4 regions of the Lysinibacillus sp. NPDC059133 genome follow, and region 1 is predicted to be linked to each of the others. Evidence: riboswitches for the same ligand, from Rfam matches in the RefSeq annotation. Region 1 holds a riboswitch; each other region holds the start of a gene.

Region 1 (3,116 bases):
ATAGTTATACTGTTGCATAATAACAAGCCCAAATATCAGATTTGGGCTTGTTTTAAATATTTTTTCTTAAAATGTTCAATCCGCTTAATGGAATCTCCAAATTCCACTAACATCCTTCCTTTTTTTGCAGTGCGCACCTAATGAAATGGTAATAAATCACTTTTTCAATAGCATCATAGCTTCTTCTAAAGTAGTCATATTTTTCATCATAGAGCAAGCTGCGTCCAAAATAGGAAAGGCTAAAGCTGCACCAGAGCCCTCGCCCAATCGCATATTCATCTGCAACATCGGTTCAACTCCGAGCATTTCAGCAGCAATTTTTGCACCTGGTTCTTCAGAGGCATGAGATGGAATGATATAGTCTTTTACGTTTGGTTCGAGTTCGTATGCAATAAGTGCAGCAATAGTAGAAATAAAGCCATCAATAACAACTGGTTTACGATGTGCAGCTGCTGCAAGTATCACTCCAGCCATAGCGCCTATTTCTAATCCACCAACCTTTGCAAGAATATCAATAGCATCATCGCGATTTGGTTTATTTAATGCAATAGCATTGTGAATGACTTCTACTTTATGTGCTATCCCCCCTGGTCCTACTCCTGCACCAAAGCCTGTCACTTCATTTGGATGACATTCGTGAAGAACCGATAATATTGCAGCACTTGGCGTCGTATTACCAATACCCATTTCGCCTGTCCCAAGTACATTCGCCCCTTTTTTTATTTCTTCCGTAGCTACTTCAATTCCTACTTCAATAGATTGAATGGCTTCTTCCCTTGACATAGCAGGACCTTTTGCCATATTGTCCGTGCCATATTTAATTTTTTTTATGATAACACCAGCATCATGTGGAATATCCTCTTTTACACCAACGTCTACTGTGACAATTTTTGCATTTGTGATTTTTGCGATAGCACAGACACCTGTTCCTCCTCTAGGAAAATTTAATGTTTGAAAGACCGTCACATTTTGTGGATTAGGTGTTACCCCTTCATCACAAACACCATGATCTGCTGCACAGACAATTATCGTCTTATTATCAATCGCAGGAAATAGGTCTCCTGTAATTCCGGATAGTTGTACAGCAAGAGCCTCCAGTTTCCCCAAGCTTCCAGGAGGCTTGCAAAGTGCATCTATGCGTTCCCTTGCCTTCTCCATCATTTTGTGGTCAGCACTTTGAATGTTTTGAATCGTTTGTTGTAATAATTGCATGAAAATTTCCCCTTTCTTTTTTGCCCTTGTTACTCGAAGAATGATTTAGAGAAAAAAATAAAAAGCCTGTAGTTTATTCCATAACAAATAAACTACAGACTTTTCCATCGTCTATATAACGGAAGCAGATAGGCAGGTCTCCTGGCTCAATTTCAACATTTCATAGAACCTTCCCAGCGATGCTAGTGGTATTCTCTATGAAACTCCCTTTTACAGTGGTGGGACCGCTAAAGCTTTTCACTTTATTCCCTATTCTCCCGCAATGGGCACCTAATGCTTTTATGCAATTATTTTAAATTTACGGCAAAGTGGTTTTTGTGTCAATGTTTAACTTTTACGTAAACATCACTCACAAGGGCGTGTTCGACATTCGTCAAATATTCTATTAAGTCGAATGTCTGCTTAAACGCCTACAATCATTATTGCTGTAACATTAGCTTTGTTTTATCTATTTCACTCAGACATGTTGCACCGAGCAAAAGAATAGCGCCTATTATTTGTAGGCTCGTCATTTTTTCTCCTATAATCATCGTCGAAATCACTAATGATGTCAGTGGATCAATATAGCTTAAAATAGCTATACTTTGCCCTTTTAGATGACGCATTCCGAAAAAGAACAGATAGAAGCCGATCCCCGCGTGGACAATGCCCAATGCTATAAGTAAGCTAATTGATTTTATATCGATTTGCATGACTTGAAACCCATTTGTCCCAATAAGATAAAGAGCAAGGAATAGCGCAGCTAAAGCAAGTTGAATAATCGTATTATCAGGCTCTTTTAATCCATGAATATACTTATTGGTAAATGTAACTATTGTATAGAAACAAGCTGCAATAAGCCCATATACAATACCGATATAATGTTCGCTCGTTTCGGTAATTTGACTTTGAACGATAAAATACAGTCCTACAAGAGCAACACAAACGTAAAAAATTTTTCTTACTACTATTTTCTCTTTCAAAACTATAGGTGATAAACAAATCACTAGTACTGGAGCAAAATAGTAACTTAGCGCTGCATTTGCGATGGTTGTTTCCTTGTACGCTTGGAAAAGGAAAATCCAATTACCGCATAAGGCAAAGCTCGAAAGTAACAATGGCCATTTATTTTGCAAAATAGTTGTTTTCGTAAACCTTTCTTTTTTACAAAGGAAAATCAACAGTAAAAAACAAGAGCCGATGAGACTCATCCAAAAGGCAATTTCACTCGAAGGCAACTTAATGTATTTTGCAAAAACACCGACAGCGCCAAAAATCATCATTGATAAAATAAAAGATAGTTTTCCGCTCATTTCTAATTCCTACTTTCTACATGTATATAGTCTTCGATATACAGTAGAATCTATTGAGAATTAGCAAGCTTTTATTGAATGCCTTAACAGTCGATTCTACTGTAAAGACATTTTTGGGGGTGCAATCGTTTGGTACATAATTATCCCTCCTTAATAGATTTAATTGTAACACATTTCTGAATATTCACGCGTAAGAATATCAATGCTAGATGCGATCTTTTGATAAGTACCCAAAACGAAGAAAATTAAAACTGGCATGCTAGATAAGTTTTGGAGTTAATACAATGTAAGGTAGGACAAAATTAAAAAGGTAGGCGAAGAGACGATGGACACAAAAAAGCTAAGAAACGCAATTGCTGAAACATGTGAAAATTATGACAGCCTATATGCTCAGCTAGTAAAACCGATAAACCAAATATTAATCAATGTAGACGCTTCAATAAGTGAAGAGACAGCGAATAAAATCATCGAAAACTTAAAATTATTTCACAGTGGGGATAAAAACATTACTGAATGTCACTTCGATGAAAGCGAAAACTTCCTAAAGGAAGGTATTGAACTTCTTCAGAAAGGTGATCTTGCGAATGGCGCATTACAAGTTTACGGTGCCGG
Region 2 (3,116 bases), on a different contig from region 1:
CGACAACAGGTTCGGCAAGAGCCGTATCCATCAAAAAAACTTTGGCCGCATCGTGCACTGGCGGTCATGATGACATGCTCTATCTTACTATTTATTGCATGGCAAGCTTCGAAACCGATGGATCATTTAACGACAGAAATACTTCATGAAGAAGAAAAACAATCATTCACTGATTTATTTAAAACAGAAGTTGAAGGAACAGAGACAACGTTCAGTCAGTATTTTCAAATAGCAGATCAATTTATTCACCGCGAAAATATCAAATTTTATGCACCGCTTCAAGGCTTCGAGGCTATGCAAGCAGTGGCAGCTACTATGGGGAATGCTGTCCATTTAATAGACCCTGAAGATCTTCCGTTTAAATCAAATCTACAAGAGGTCTATGCGGTAACATCAGAGATGCAAGATGGTAGCCTGCAAAAGCAATTTCAATTTAGTTATAAAGAAAAGTCTCTCACTGGAGTGGATCGTCAATATATTATTTTGACAGTAACAAATGTAAATCATAATCCAGTAAACTATAAAGTTACGGAAGATAGTCAGGAGTTTTCAGGGGAAATCACGAATGTAGGTTTGAATTTTATGGATCCTTTGTATTATCATGCGATGACACCGGATAAAGGTTTCGCGTATGTATACTATAATTATGATGAGGCAGACAAGCGTATTTATCAAATGAGTACAAAAGCCAATGAGTTTTATACGTATTATAATGGCTATGCATATCAAATAGGCTATCAATTAAATGGTGATCAACAGGAAGCACAAGAAAAAATGGTTGCTCTTGCGAGGGAATTTATCTCGCACATAAATTCAGCGAAAGCAAAGAAGTAATGTGGAAAATAACTGCCTGCTAAAGCTCGATTGGTGAGGGGGGAGCGATCAGTGGTGATAAAGAACCCCTCGTGAGTAAGTAATACTTTATTTTTGGCAACAACTAGTTACCAAAATGACACATCTCATTCAGTCTATATTAAAATAGTAGAAAAGGGATGGGGGGTTCAACAATGACAGTAGCGCAAACGTATTTAAATGTTGTCCAGAAAAGATTTAGAAGTGTCAAAGAGCTAGGCGATAAAACACTCGACCAACTGGAAGAGGCCCAATTGCACTGGGCGTATAATGAAGATTCAAATAGTATCGCAGTGATTGTAAAACACGTTAGTGGAAATATGATATCGAGATGGACTGACTTTCTTACGACAGATGGTGAGAAATCAACGAGAAATCGTGATGATGAATTTATGGATAGCCTTCAGACAAAAGAAGAGGTAATGACAGTATGGGAAAAGGGCTGGCAAGTATTTTTAGATGCTTTACAAAAATTAACGGAAGCTGATTTACAAGGGTTTGTAACGATAAGGGGAGAACGACATTCCGTGATAGATGCGATTGAAAGACAAATGTCCCATTATTCACAACATGTCGGTCAAATCGTTTGCATTGCTAAGCAAGTAAAGGGTTCTGAGTGGCAAACAATAAGTATTCCAAAGGGACAATCTCAGCCTTTCACAGAATCAATGTTAAAAAAACATCAACAATAGAAATGGGGCCGTCTCACTAGTGTGAGATGGCTTTTTTGATGGAATATACATACATATCTTTGTTTAAAAATCGCAAAACTTTATTATATTCAGAAAATAAAATTGACGTGTATCTTTGAAGCGTGTTATGTTTAATACAAAATTTAATATGTAACATTACAAGTTTGAGTGAAAAAACTTTTTCACTTAATTTAAAGGAAAATGGGTGTAAATCCCATGCTGTCCCGCAGCTGTAAATGAGGAGTTTTGTTTCAAATACCACTGAGTAAGTACTCGGGAAGGTGAAGCAAAATGAAGATTCATAAGCCAGAATGCCTGCTTGTAGTATGATTCATTGTAGATCTACGAAAGATAGGGAGATGGATGGAAGGCTTTTAATAATGAGTTTTTCTATCCTTATTCACGTGGAATAAGGATTTTTTTTATGCCTTTTTCTAATCTAAGTAATTTACATCAAAGTGAGGTGTAAATAAAGAGAGAGCAAAGTAATGACGATTACTTTGTATTTCAAGTTAGAAGTATAGTGGAGAAACATATATATTTTAATTTTCTAACACCCAAGAATAGACAGGAGCAATCATAATGATATTTTTTAAAAAATTATTACCGTTCATTCTAATACTGATGTTAACGATTTTAGCAGGCTGTTCAAGCTCGAGTGAAGGTAATGGAAGTAAAACTTCTAGCAAAAATAATAATGAAGGAAAAATGATAACAATTGGCTGGCCGCTAGATATAGGGCCTTTAAATCCGCATACCTATTTACCAAACCAAATGACTGCGCAAGCAATGGTATATGAATCATTAGTAGAATATAACGATGACGGGACAATATCGCCGAAATTAGCGGAGAGCTGGGAAATTTCTGACGATAAAACAGCTTACATATTTCATCTTAGACAAGATGTAAAATACTCTGATGGGACAGTCTTTAATGCAGATAATGTTATTCGTAATTTTAATGCAGTTTTAGCAGATCGTGATACACACTCTTGGATGGGAATGGTGAATCATATTGTAGATGTTGTGAAAGAAGATGACTATACAATTCGTCTTCAATTAGATGCACCCTATTACCCTGTATTAAATGAACTGGCTTTTGTGCGACCATTTCGCTTCTTAGGGGATAACGGATTCCATGAGGGAGATGCAACAAATAAAGGTATTAAAGCTCCGGTTGGAACAGGTCCATGGGTATTAACCGAATATAAAAAAGATCAATATGCACTTTTTAGCCGCAACGAACATTATTGGGGTGAAAAGCCACTAGTAGACAAAGTAAAAGTGAAAATTATACCAGATTCAGAATCTATTTCACTGGCATTTGAAAATGAAGAATTAGACTTAATTTATGGTCGTGGCATTATTAGCTTAGATAACTACACTTTCTTAAAAGACAGCAATCAATACAAAACGGCTGTATCTGAACCTTTATCTACACGTGCATTACTTTTTAATACACAATCTGGTCCTTTAGCAGAATTAAAAGTACGTCAGGCTATTCAATACGCTGTTAATAAAGAACAAATGGTTGAAAGTATTACCCATGGTACAGAAAAGGTTGCCAATACA
Region 3 (3,116 bases), on a different contig from region 1:
CAGAAGTTTTAGTAACAGGTGACTTAGATATGCCTGAACATGGCTGCTGGCACGACAAGGTTACAAAGAATGCTCGTTTAAAACTAGGCATGCCTTTATGGGAAATGAATCATCGTAAAGTTGTCGATGAATTCATAAACCTAGGATTTGTTACAATCATTGTTACTGTTAATTTATCTTTAGGTATGCGGGAGGACGATTTAGGGCGAACGTTAACCCACGAATACGTGCAAGAGCTTGAAGCCCGAGGGATTGACCCATGCGGAGAAGGTGGAGAATTCCATACTACAGTATTAGATGGACCCATCTTTAAACAACCTATTCCAGTTCGTAAATGTGATGTTATTAGAAGCGGAGAATATGCTTTTTTGCCTTTGGAACTAGATCAAAAGGTAAATCTTTCAGATAGTTAATCGATTCAATTCAATCGCTAAAGTGCAGACGATGATGAGATGAGCATGCATGTTCCTTCCATGTTTTTAGTTTTTAAAGAAATCTTCATTGTTCTAAGTACTATCGACGAACATTTTAGTTGCCAGCCATCTCGTTTACCGACTGTATAAATGCATTGTCTTACTGTCTGGAATAACGCAGAATAAGAAAATGATGAAAAGGGTCATCGGAGGAAAGTGACCCTTAACAATGGGAGGTGTATAGGATTAGTTTGTATGATCCTATACGTTATGAGCATGAAAGGTGGTATTTGGTATTAATAAAAACCTATAAAGCTAGTGCCGACAATAATTAATAGAATGAATAGAACAACGATTAACGCAAATGCTGAACCAGAACCACTGCCGTAATATTCAGACATAGTAATTTCCCTCCTTTCAATATCTATAATATGAATTGTTATTAAAAGGATTTGCGATATTTATCTACTAAAAAAATAAAAATAAAATTAAATATCCGGAGATTTAATAAAAGGGGTAACTTTGAAAAAGTTGTGGTAGGCAGTTATTCATTGAATACAAAAAGGTGCGCCGAAAGTCGACTGGATTGGAACTATAGTGTTTGCATCAGCGCTTTTAATCTCTTTATATGAACAAGAGGTGGATTCGTTTTCTATTTTTTTTGTATAATGACATTATTCAATCTTATTTTAAAGGGGGATACTATGATGCAAGGTTTTCTGCAGCAGTCTCAGAAATAGCTGAAGTTGAGTATGTACGTACAGCCCTTACTTTTCAAATGTGTATTGGTTTCCTAGTTACTATAATTTCTATCAATCTCATCCCTATTATTCAGAGAATCATTAGTTGGGAATGGGTCTTTACCATATTAGCGATTGGATCGATTCTTGGAATACTATCTATGCTCAAATATAGAGGTACGAAGTAAATATCGAGAAAGTATTGGACTTTTGATTAAAACATGACTAGTATAATCCTTTAAATTTTTAAGAAAAAATTTCTACTATTCTGAACTATATGTTATAGTAGGAGCATAATTGAATATTGTGTAAGAGTTGGTGCCAAATGATAGTTTGGCTTAAAAGGGAAGTCGGTGTAAATCCGACGCTGTCCCGCAACTGTAATTCGGAGCAAATCACAAATGCCACTGGGAAACTGGGAAGGCAGTGAGACGTGTTGATGAAAAGCCAGGAGACCTGCCAATTTCTAGTACACACCAAATACCTACGTGGAAATAGGTGGTGAAATGTGACCATTCAGGCACTGTGCGACAACGAATGACCTATGCGGAAGTATACACTTCTTCGTATTGTTTTTTCATTGACAAATTTAACATGCAGCCATTTTCCTAGAAGGAGAATGGCTTTTTATTATTTCTGAAAGGGTGATTGAAATGACTTATACAAGTACACTAATTGGCTACCCATACATTGGGGAAGATCGTGAATGGAAAAAAGCATTAGAAGCATTTTGGCGACATGAACTTTCTGAAGTAGATTTTCAAGTAAAAATAAAGAATATCCGATTATCTAGGTTAGAAAAACAGCTTCAACTGGGCATAGATATGGTAACAGTTGGAGACTTCACTTATTACGATAGAATGTTAGATACAGCCGTGATGTTTGGTTTAGTACCTAAGCGTTTTAACTGGCAAGGTGGAAAGGTAGATTTACATACCTATTACAGCATAGCACGTGGGAACAAAACAGCAGTGGCCAGTGAAATGACAAAATGGTTTAATACAAACTATCATTATATTGTGCCAGAATTTGAAGAACAAACATTACAAATAACGGAAAACAAAGTTTTAGCAGATTTTTTAGAGGCTAAAGAAGCATACGGCATTATCGCAAAGCCGACATTAATTGGTCCTTATACATTTTGCAAACTAACGAAAGGTTATAACAAGGTAACACAAGTTGAATATTTACTGGCCATACTACCACTCTATGCCCAAGTGTTGAAAGAATTAGTGAATGCAGGTGCCAATTGGATTCAACTAGAAGAGCCATCCCTTGTAACTACATTAGATGAGACAGAAATAAAGCTTGTACAAGAAATATACGCACAACTAGCTGGAGCAGTGCCAGAGGCGAAAATAATGCTTCAAACATACTTTGAAGCATTAACCTCTTATGAAGCAATAATGGCACTCCCTGTTCAAGGTTTTGGTTTAGATTTCGTCCATGGCTATAAAGGGAATATGGGATCGCTTCGTCAATTTGGTTTTCCTAAAGATAAAGTATTAGCGATTGGTGTTGTTAATGGCCGTGATATTTGGCGTTCAAACCTAGCAGAGGTAAACTCTACGATTCAGGCAATTGAAACACTAAGTAATGCTGTAGCATTATGGATTCAACCATCTAGCAACCTACAACACGTACCAATAACGACCTCTCTTGAAAATAAGCTCGATCCTGTTCTAAAAAATGCACTTTCCTTCGCTGATGAAAAAATCGTAGAAATCGTTGAGGTAACTAAATTTAGACGAGACAAAGATGGTAGCACGATTCATAACTTATCAGAAAGTATGAAGGCGATTGAAGCCCTAAAAAATCATCCAATTCGTCAAAACCAGGTGATCCATCAGGCAGTTCAAACAGTGACAATTCAAGATTTTGAACGACATAGTGATTTTAGTCACCGCCAAAAGATTCAACAGCAAGCTTTAGGGTTACCGCTATTCCCAACGACAACAATAGG
Region 4 (3,116 bases), on a different contig from region 1:
TTGGGGCGGTAGTAACCCATCGACAGGATTCGACTGTTCTGGTCTTGTGCAATGGTCTTACAAACAAGCAGGCGTATCTTTACCACGTACAGCATCACAACAATATTTAGCAACACAACGTATTTCAGCAAGCGAAGCACGTGTAGGTGACCTAGTATTCTTCAGCTATGGTTCAGGTATAGCGCATGTAGGTATTTACTTAGGAAACAACACGATGATTGATGCTCAAAATAAAGGTGTTGTCATTGAATCACTTGATTGGTGGAATCAATATCTAGTAGGCTTCGGTCGTATTTAATAAGCCTTACTATTATATCGACGATTTAAATAGCAAAAAGGTTATCTTTGTAAAAGAAATTACAAAGATAGCCTTTTTTATTATTTGACGGTATTGGAGATTAACCTTAAAAACCATCTGATTAAAATATAGCTAAGATCCTATGAGTAAACCTATCAGGCAAACAGATGTGGTTATCCATTAATTTAGGCTCGACTACTCGACCAATAATGAGTAAAATAACTTCTAAGATGAATAAATTTACATAAGTAGATATATTTACTACTATAGTCCCGGTTACAAAAATGATAGTGGAGCCGAGAAAAGCAATTACATCAATTATTCATATTATGATTGTCATCGTTATTGCGTATTTTACTTGTATTAAATCGAAGGCTAATAAGTGTGTGATACCTCCAATAAAAAAAGCTAACAAGTAAAATATGTCTTCATACAGCTAAAAGAAAGGATTCCTTGCATATTGAACCTCACTTCTGATAATTTTGAAATATACAATTAGGGATCTTGCTTTGAAATTATAATTATTTGAGACTTTTATTTTGTAGTAGCAAAGTAACGAATGATGGGAAATGAGAAAACACTTACAAGTGCATTATTTTTTTTCGTTCTGAAACAATAAAGGTAGGGATGAATCATGGAAAAAGAGATTTTGCAACTTTTTAGTAATTTAACAGAGCGTGACAGTGATATTCAATACAAATCATACGAAGAATTATTGAAAATTATGCAGGAACCAGTTGATTGGACATATTCAGTTTGGGAACAACTTGTTCAGACACTTACATACAAAAATGGCCATGTGCGTGCAAGTGCTGCACAATTTTTATGCGCATTGGCAGCAAAAAGTGATCCTGAAGAAAGAGTATTAGAGGACTTCTTAAAGATTTGGGCAGTAACGTATGATGAAGAAACAGTAACTGCGAGGCATACTTTACAGGCAATTTGGAAAATAGGCTTAGCAGGGCAGGTACAAAGAGATTTAGTCGTATCATATTTGGCTAAAAGGTATCAAACATGTTTAGACGAAAAGCATCCGACATTAATACGCTATGATATTATTGTATCCTTTAAAAAGCTATTCGATGCAACGAATGACCCAAAACTACTAGACATTGCACAGCGTTTAATTGAGGAAGAGAAAGATGTTAAATCCAAAAAGAAATATAAGACTGCCATCCGGTAAAAGTTATTTGGCTAATTTTCCGCAAATTCTCTCGTTAAGAGATCGTTTTTATAACGTATTAAAAAATAAAATGCTTTACTCTATGAAGCATAACAAATATCTGCACGAGCAGGATGAATACCCATGAGGGCAGTGAATATATCCGTGTGCATAAGGTAATACCTGCATGATTTTTATCCATCGTCATTTGTTTATTCTAAATTCCACAGCTATTTTTTCCTATCAATCTATGTTAAACTGCATTACAAGTGAATAATTCTTGCAGAATGAGGGTGCTGAACTATAGCATAATCGGGAATTCGGTGAAAAACCGAAGCTGTTTCCGCAACTGTAAGTACAGGAATCATAAAGATATACCACTGTCGAATTATTCGATGGGAAGGTTTTTTATGACTCACAACGTGATTGAATGAACTGTACAAGCCAGGAGACCGACCTTTGTTTGAACGTATAGATAACTCTTCGGAAGCTAGGAGAATATGCGGCAAATACATAGGCTATGTCGTATCTAGGCGACACTATTTATGTTATTTTTCGTTGTTTCCATAGAAGTGGGAACAACGTTTTTTTTATGTACACTTATAATTCACCTAATGTAAGCCGAGGTGTTAATAAAGTAAGAATTTTTCACGAAGGAAAGCGGGGACTTAGATTTGAAAAAAGATGCACGTTATTCTTGTTATCCATTTATGCGTGAAAAGGCATCGATAGTAGATTTTGAAATTCGAACGGATAGCCTAACAACACATATTGGTGTAGCAATGGCGGCGGTGAAAAAAGAAACGGTAGAGGTAGTAGCAGATGATTTACTAGCCATTTTACCAATGGCTTACCATGTAAATGGCTCAGTCCGAGGTAAATTAGCGGTAACCGAAGATGATTTGACTTGGCTCAGTGATCGCTATGATTTCTATGTTAGTCATGTTAAGGAGGAAATACAAAACTTTGTATTACCTCAAGGAACAGAGGCTGCTACTGCATTACATTTATGCCGTAGTGAGGCGAAAAAATCATATCGCGTTTTGCACATAGTATCTGAAGAACGGGAAATACCTGCTATTCTCTTTGATTATTTAGGATTACTAGCCAATGTATTTTTTGTAATGGCTGTCTTTATGAATCAGCGGGCTGGTATTGCTGAAATACCGTTTATTAGTAAGTCATACCCGATGAAAAAGAAAAAGGAGAATCAATGAAATGAAGAAAATGTTTAAGCTACAATGGCTTTCTGTGCTGATGCTGGCCCTCGTATTAGTTGGCTGTGGGGCGAAAGAAGATACGAATAAAGAGACTGCTTCTAAAGAAGATCAACAAGTTGAGAAAACTAGTTATAAAGTTAAGGATGACCGTGGCGTAGAAGTAGAGTTTGCTGCAGTACCTAAAACTATTGTTTCCTTACAACCGAGTAATACAGAAATTTTATTTGCTCTAGGTGTTGGCGATAATATCGTTGGTGCAACAGAATTTGATACGTACCCAGAAGAAGCACAAAAAATTGAGCGCGTTTCTAATTCTACAATATTCAATAGTGAGCGTATTTTAGCCCTAAAGCCAGATGTCGTTATTGCCTATACAACAGGAGGCGATGAAGAAAATTTAAATGCTTTAAAAGGTCTCGAAGATGCGGGTATTAAA

The links. Region 1 has a riboswitch for cobalamin ahead of cobT (nicotinate-nucleotide--dimethylbenzimidazole phosphoribosyltransferase). Riboswitches for the same ligand answer to the same signal wherever they lie in the genome.
Region 2: linked by a shared signal. The riboswitch ahead of nikA (nickel ABC transporter substrate-binding protein) and the one ahead of cobT (nicotinate-nucleotide--dimethylbenzimidazole phosphoribosyltransferase) in region 1 are both predicted to bind cobalamin.
Region 3: linked by a shared signal. The riboswitch ahead of metE (5-methyltetrahydropteroyltriglutamate--homocysteine S-methyltransferase) and the one ahead of cobT (nicotinate-nucleotide--dimethylbenzimidazole phosphoribosyltransferase) in region 1 are both predicted to bind cobalamin.
Region 4: linked by a shared signal. The riboswitch ahead of ACFXN8_RS13875 (hypothetical protein) and the one ahead of cobT (nicotinate-nucleotide--dimethylbenzimidazole phosphoribosyltransferase) in region 1 are both predicted to bind cobalamin.

The regions. Positions count from the first base shown of each region.
Region 1 is NZ_JBHZDH010000049.1:37,263-40,378, forward strand. It holds gene ACFXN8_RS20510 (trimeric intracellular cation channel family protein) at 1-4, shown strand, start outside; gene cobT (nicotinate-nucleotide--dimethylbenzimidazole phosphoribosyltransferase) at 157-1,212, opposite strand; cobalamin riboswitch at 1,327-1,501, opposite strand; gene ACFXN8_RS20520 (DMT family transporter) at 1,632-2,504, opposite strand; gene ACFXN8_RS20525 (hypothetical protein) at 2,830-3,116, shown strand, end outside.
Region 2 is NZ_JBHZDH010000001.1:215,077-218,192, forward strand. It holds gene ACFXN8_RS01060 (hypothetical protein) at 1-834, shown strand, start outside; gene ACFXN8_RS01065 (DUF1572 family protein) at 1,008-1,544, shown strand; cobalamin riboswitch at 1,688-1,881, shown strand; gene nikA (nickel ABC transporter substrate-binding protein) at 2,127-3,116, shown strand, end outside.
Region 3 is NZ_JBHZDH010000004.1:3,777-6,892, forward strand. It holds gene ACFXN8_RS03330 (Dph6-related ATP pyrophosphatase) at 1-413, shown strand, start outside; gene ACFXN8_RS03335 (YjcZ family sporulation protein) at 710-814, opposite strand; cobalamin riboswitch at 1,453-1,631, shown strand; gene metE (5-methyltetrahydropteroyltriglutamate--homocysteine S-methyltransferase) at 1,807-3,116, shown strand, end outside.
Region 4 is NZ_JBHZDH010000023.1:53,443-56,558, forward strand. It holds gene ACFXN8_RS13865 (C40 family peptidase) at 1-298, shown strand, start outside; gene ACFXN8_RS13870 (hypothetical protein) at 933-1,481, shown strand; cobalamin riboswitch at 1,735-1,935, shown strand; gene ACFXN8_RS13875 (hypothetical protein) at 2,135-2,677, shown strand; gene ACFXN8_RS13880 (helical backbone metal receptor) at 2,679-3,116, shown strand, end outside.